Linked DNA regions of Solitalea canadensis DSM 3403. The main gene of each other region encodes a partner of the protein of the gene in region 2 in a complex. Links are inferred from orthologs where the notes say so. Each region holds a gene or a part of one and is shown on either strand. Other genes may lie near its edges.

Region 1 (3,114 bases), 850 kb from region 2 along the record:
ACGACCATGGTATTACTCACGCAATTACTTCAAAAATTGAGCACCACGCAGTTGGGCATACACTTGAAGAGTTGGAAAAGAAAGGTGTTATTAAATTAAGTTATGTTAATATCGACTCAAAAGGTACTGTCGATTATGATCACCTTGAAGAGTTGTTAAAGAATAACGAACGCAGCTTTGTTTCCTTAATGCATGCCAATAATGAAATTGGGACACTGTTGGATGTAGAACGCGTAGGAAATCTTTGCGAGCAATACAACGCTTTATTTCACTGCGATACCGTACAAACAATGGGGCATTACGTGCATGACCTCAGTAAACTGAAAGTTCATTTTATAGCTTGCGCTGCGCATAAATTACACGGACCGAAAGGGGTTGGTTTTTTATATGTAAACTATCATGTGAAAATTAAACCTTTTATTTACGGTGGAGCTCAGGAACGCAACATGAGGGGTGGCACTGAGAACGTTTATGGAATTGCAGGTTTAGCAAAGGCATTGGAAATTGCCTATCATGAAATGGATGAACATGCTCAATATGTTCAGGGTTTGAAAAACTATATGAAGGATCAATTGACGCAAAATTTTACCGATGTACAATTCAATGGTGAAACTGATCCTGCCAAAAGCTTATATACCGTTTTAAATGTGTCTTTCCCCGAATCGGATATGGGAGATATGATGTTGTTTAATTTGGATATAAACGGAATTTCGGCATCAGGAGGAAGTGCTTGTTCTTCCGGATCAAATATTGGTTCACATGTACTTACGGCAATTGGTACAAACCCTAATCGTCCATCGGTTCGTTTCTCTTTCTGTAAGTATAACACGAAAGAAGAAATCGATTTTGTGATTGAAAAGTTAAAACAGATTATTCCGGTAACGGTGTAAATAACATTTTGTAAGAACTAGAGAAACGAATGGAATTAATTTTTCATCCGTTTTTAGTTTTAATGGATGATAAATTTTACGCTATGTCTTTTATATAAAATTATCACCCTATTACTTCTTTAAGAAACAAAAAACGGATGAAGTGATCACTTCATCCGTTTTTTGTTTTATCAATTGATAACATCTTATTTTTTAGTCACCATCCTTAAGAATGAAGCTATTTTAGCTTTCATCTGACGGCGATCCACAATAAAGTCTAAGAAGCCGTGCTCCAATACAAATTCAGCACTTTGGAAACCTTTAGGAAGATCTTTCTTGATGGTTTCTTTAATTACACGAGGTCCTGCAAAGCCGATCATTGCGCCAGGTTCAGAGATGTTGATATCTCCCAACATAGCGTAAGATGCAGTAACACCCCCGGTTGTAGGATCGGTTAATAAAGAAACATAAGGAATTTTAGCTTCTGCTAACAAAGCAAGTTTAGCTGATGTTTTAGCCATTTGCATCAATGAAAATGCAGCTTCCATCATACGTGCTCCACCTGATTTAGAGATCATTAGGAAAGGGATTTTGTTTTTTAGGGAGTAATCAATTGAACGGGCAATTTTCTCACCTACAACAGAACCCATTGATCCCCCAATAAAATCGAAGTCCATACAGGCAATCACCAAATCCTGACCTTCAATCTTTCCATGTCCGGCACGAATAGCGTCTTTCAATCCCGTTTTTGCCATCGTTTCTATGATACGATCAGTATATTTTTTACTGTCAACAAAATTTAGCGGGTCGCCGGAAGTAAGATTTGAAAAAAGTTCCTCAAATTGGTTATCATCAAATAAAACTTCAAAATATTCTTTCGAGCCGATACGAATATGGTAACCGCAATGGTGACACACATATTTGTTTTCTATCTGCTCAGAATTATGTAAAACCTTTTTGCAAGAAGGACATTTGTTCCAAAGACCGTCAGGAGTTTCCTTCTTTTCTTCGGTTTTAGTGGTAATACCTTCTTTTGCTCGTTTAAACCAACTCATAGTTTAGTATTAGTATTGGAATATGTTTGTTCTCGTTAATTGTAAAACCGATATTTATCGATACTGTTTAATAAAACCCTTTTAAAAGCCCGGAAAGCGAAAAAATATTTTAATAAAAAGGGCTGCAAAATAGCAAAAATATATAATACAGAAACAGCCACTTTTAATAAATCATTTCGGCCCTATTTTTCAATGACATGTTAATTTCTATAAATTGATGTTTGTGTACAAAATACACTATTAAAATGATATAAAATAGTAAGCCTATTGCATTGTTAATCAGTGAAATTAAAAATTGCATGTTTAAAATCATACAATATTTTATTTCTAAATTCCTATATTTAGCAACTCAATTTTTTTATAATTCTCTATTAACAAAACTATTCTCGTATGTCAAACCAGACACAGACCGCTATTGCAAAAGGCGTTTTACATGGTGATGCGGTTCAGGAATTATTTGAATTAGCAAAACAACATCAGTTTGCTTTACCTGCAGTGAACACTATCGGAACTGATACTATTAATGGTGTAATGGAAGCTGCTAAAGCTGTAAATTCTCCAGTTATTATTCAGCTTTCAAACGGTGGAGCTCAATTTTATGCCGGTAAATCACTAAATAACGACAATTTGCAAGCTTGTGTTGCAGGAGCCGTTTCTGCAGCTCAGCATGTTCACTTGTTAGCTGAAATGTACGGTGTATCTGTAATACTTCACACAGACCACGCAGCTAAAAAATTATTGCCTTGGATCGATGGCATGTTGGTTGCAGGTGAAAAATTCTATGCTCAACATGGCAAACCATTGTTCTCGTCGCACATGATCGATCTTTCTGAAGAGCCATTACATGAGAACATTGAAATCTGTAAAACTTACCTAGAGCGCATGAGCAAAATGGGTATGACTTTAGAGATTGAATTAGGTGTTACAGGTGGAGAAGAAGACGGTGTTGATAACTCGGATGTTGATAGTTCTAAACTATACACGCAACCTGAAGAAGTTGACTTCGCTTACACTGAGTTAAGCAAAATCAGCCACCGCTTTACTATTGCAGCTGCATTTGGTAACGTTCACGGCGTTTATAAACCAGGTAACGTTAAGCTTTCTCCGGTTATTCTTAAAAACTCTCAGGATTTCATCAAAGCAAAGCACAATTTAACAGCTGAAAAACCTGTTAACTTTGTATTCCATGG
Region 2 (3,231 bases):
AGCGCATTGCTGCAGGATTTTCAAGGGCAATAGGACTCTCCCAGAGCCGCAAAAATACATCTTGAATGATTTCTTCAGCCTGTAATTGATCCTTAACATATTTATGAGCCAGCATTAATAAGTTTTGAAAGTAATTGCGGTATAAGCTTGTAAATACCGAATGATCTCTTTCTAATAATCTTTCTGCTATTTGCTCATCGGATAATGCTCCATTTTCATTGTCTGATGTCATCCTTATAGCTTAAAAATGTGGGCGGAAGAAAGCGCGAAAATCAAAACTAACAAAAACCTGATGCCTAACAAAACATATGCAGCTATCCCACAATAATTAAATAGATATTTAGTAGATTAACTATGTAATAGTTAAGGGATAAATTCGTTTAATTATAATCATAAATGCACAAACTAATTTATCAGAAAACTAAACTTCCGTACTATGAAAACATTTAGGAGCATCATTACATTCGTTATCCTGATAACAATATGTTTTCAGTCAGCCGCTAATAGCTATTATCCCGAACAGTCGAGAAAAGGGGTAGTTGTTCTTCATCCTGTAAAATTCAAAAAAACGCAAGGTGCCGATTCATTGTCTGTAAAGATAAGTGGTGACAGGTTAACACGAAAACAGGCTCAGCAGCTCACCAGCGAATTGCAGAAGCAAAAAGGAGTAGTAAAAGTTCAGGTTAATTATGAGTTAAATACTGCGCAAATATCTTTTGTAGCTAACCAAGTTACGAGTAATCAACTTTCAACCATCATTAATTCATTTAAATCACCACAAGGGCAATCAAAATATAAAGCAATCATAATGTATGATTCTACTCATTGATAGTCAGCTGTTTAATCTGAAGTAATGAGTTAAGACGATTGTTAGGGGGTTAGTAGTACATTGATTTTAAAAATGTTTCTTACTTTTACCCCTCAATTTTAACCACAGTAAATCTTAGAATAGCGCTTTCCATAAATGATTTACAGCATTAAAAGACTAAAGAAAATTAATGAAACCAACTTTTGATTTTGAAAAGCCGATTGCCATATTGATGGAAGAGCTGGAAAAGGTTAAGCAGGCACAAGAAAAAACCAAAGTAGATTTTTCGGCAACCATACGTGAAATAGAAGCAAAAATAGATCAAACACAAAAAGACGTGTATAATAACTTAACAGGTTGGCAGAAAGTACAAATGTCGCGTCATCCGGAGCGTCCACAAACGCTTGATTATATAGCGATGATGTGTGAAGATTTTATTGAGCTACACGGTGATCGTACGGTAAAGGACGATAAAGCTATTGTAGGGGGCTTTGCAACGATTGATGGTAAACCAGTAATGATTATTGGTCATCAAAAGGGAAAAAATACAAAGGAGCGTCAATTCCGAAACTTCGGCATGGCAAATCCGGAAGGTTATCGTAAGGCATTGCGTTTAATGCGCATGGCAGAGAAATTTAATGTTCCTGTTGTTTGCTTAATTGATACAATGGGTGCATACCCAGGCCTTGAAGCCGAAGAACGTGGACAAGGTGAAGCTATTGCACGTAATTTACTTGAAATGTCGGTACTAAAAGTTCCGATTCTTTGTTTCATCGTTGGTGAAGGAGCTTCTGGTGGTGCATTAGGTATAGGAATTGGCGATAGAGTTTACATGTTGGAATATTCATGGTATTCGGTGATTTCTCCTGAATCATGTTCTTCTATTTTGTGGAGAAGCTGGGATTATAAGGAGAAGGCAGCAGATGCATTAAAGTTAACAGCAGATGATATGTATGCTAACAAACTTATCGACGGTATCATCAAAGAACCATTGGGTGGAGCTCAAAATGATCCGGCTGCAATTGCGTCTACTTTAAAACAACAAATCGTTTCAGATCTGGAAACGTTAACTAAAAAAGATATTAAAAAAGTAGTTTCTGAACGTATCGATAAATTCTCGTCAATGGGAGTTGTTAATGAGCATTAAGAACTAGCTATAAATTTATACTAACAAAGAGAGCCTGGGTTTTTATCCAGGCTCTCTTTGTTTCAGGAGGTTCCATTTGTAATTTTTAACCTTGCAATCCTTCCAAATATTCTTTCAATACCAACGCGTGATTACAATGTTCATCCTTTGCGGCATAAAGCAGTGTTACAGTTGCATGGTTTTGTGTATCATCCAAAAGTTCCTGAACTACTGGGTTACGTTGTAATTCTTCCTTATACTTAATCCCAAATAGATTAAACTTTTCAGGTTCATGGTTAAACCATTTTCTTAATTCAGGAGTAGGAGCAATGTCTTTCATCCATATATTAAAATGGGCATTCTCCTTTTTTAGACCCCTGGGCCAAAGTCGGTCGACAAATACACGAAAACCGTCAGCTTTGTTAATAGGAGCATATATCTTTTTAATCGTTATAACTGCCATGATAAATAAGCCAAGCCGCCCCTGCGAACTAAAGCCGGCTTTTAATTGTTATTGAGGTATCTTAAGTACTTGACCGGGTTTTATCAGGTCCGGATTACTAATCTGATCTTTATTGGCTTCAAATATTTTCTGCCAGGTTAATCCACTATACTTTTGAGCTATCTTACTCAAGTTGTCGCCTGGTTGTACAGTGTAGGTAGTACTGGCACCTGCCGCAACTCCGATGTTTAGAACCATATCTGCTGATCGCATTTCCGGATCCAGTTTTTCATAAATACTCCAGATCTGCTGCTTTATTCCATCTCCCGGAGCGGTACCTGTAACATACAAAACATTGTTTTGCTCTTGTACCGATAAATCACTTACTCCATTACTTTGGGCGAAATCTATCAGCTCTTTATATTTATCTTGTAGTGCCATGTCTCTATTATTTAACAATTGTAAGTTGATTAACTACTTTACGAGGCTTTGCCTCATTTACAGCTTGCATAACCTTCATCAGATCGTCTTTCTTTACTTTGCCTGTGAGTGTAACTACGCCATCGGCAATTGCAAACGAAACACCCGTAATTCCTTTTTGTGTAAAGGAATTTTCAATAGTAGTTTTTAGCACATCGTCAGGATTGATCGTTACTGTTGGTTCTGGAGCAGGAGCTGGTTTTACAGTAGTATTGTTGACAACGGATTTAACTCCTTTAATTCCTTTTACAGAGGCTTCAAGGGCAGTCTTACTGCTTTCGTCATTCACTTCTCCGATTAGAGTTACTACACCTTTTTCAACGGTAGCACTAACGTTGGGGCCATAAGCAGTAATTGTTTTATTTACCTCTGAAG

The links. The genes of interacting proteins can lie anywhere in the genome.
Region 1: the proteins of SOLCA_RS14920 (region 2) and accD are in contact, whole or in part, in a solved structure (PDB 8UXZ), measured with the Escherichia coli proteins. The link is inferred for Solitalea canadensis DSM 3403 from one-to-one orthologs.

The regions. Positions count from the first base shown.
Region 1 is NC_017770.1:2,741,101-2,744,214, reverse strand. The notes cover bases 1-2,855. They hold accD (acetyl-CoA carboxylase, carboxyltransferase subunit beta), read right to left. Parts: upstream 1,925-2,855; coding sequence 1,076-1,924; downstream 1-1,075. Other genes in these bases: fbaA (class II fructose-bisphosphate aldolase), read left to right, coding at 2,315-2,855; SOLCA_RS11380 (cysteine desulfurase family protein), read left to right, coding at 1-890. Outside these bases: more of fbaA, read left to right, coding at 2,856-3,114.
Region 2 is NC_017770.1:3,591,956-3,595,186, reverse strand. What follows is about bases 225-2,976. They hold SOLCA_RS14920 (acetyl-CoA carboxylase carboxyltransferase subunit alpha), read left to right. Parts: upstream 225-998; coding sequence 999-1,955; downstream 1,956-2,976. Other genes in these bases: SOLCA_RS14905 (BON domain-containing protein), read right to left, coding at 2,825-2,976; SOLCA_RS14910 (LysM peptidoglycan-binding domain-containing protein), read right to left, coding at 2,446-2,817; SOLCA_RS14915 (DUF488 domain-containing protein), read right to left, coding at 2,041-2,397; SOLCA_RS14925 (hypothetical protein), read left to right, coding at 437-829; SOLCA_RS14930 (RNA polymerase sigma-70 factor), read right to left, coding at 225-232. In the rest of the region: more of SOLCA_RS14930, read right to left, coding at 1-224; more of SOLCA_RS14905, read right to left, coding at 2,977-3,231. UniProt on the Escherichia coli protein: Component of the acetyl coenzyme A carboxylase (ACC) complex. First, biotin carboxylase catalyzes the carboxylation of biotin on its carrier protein (BCCP) and then the CO(2) group is transferred by the carboxyltransferase to acetyl-CoA to form malonyl-CoA.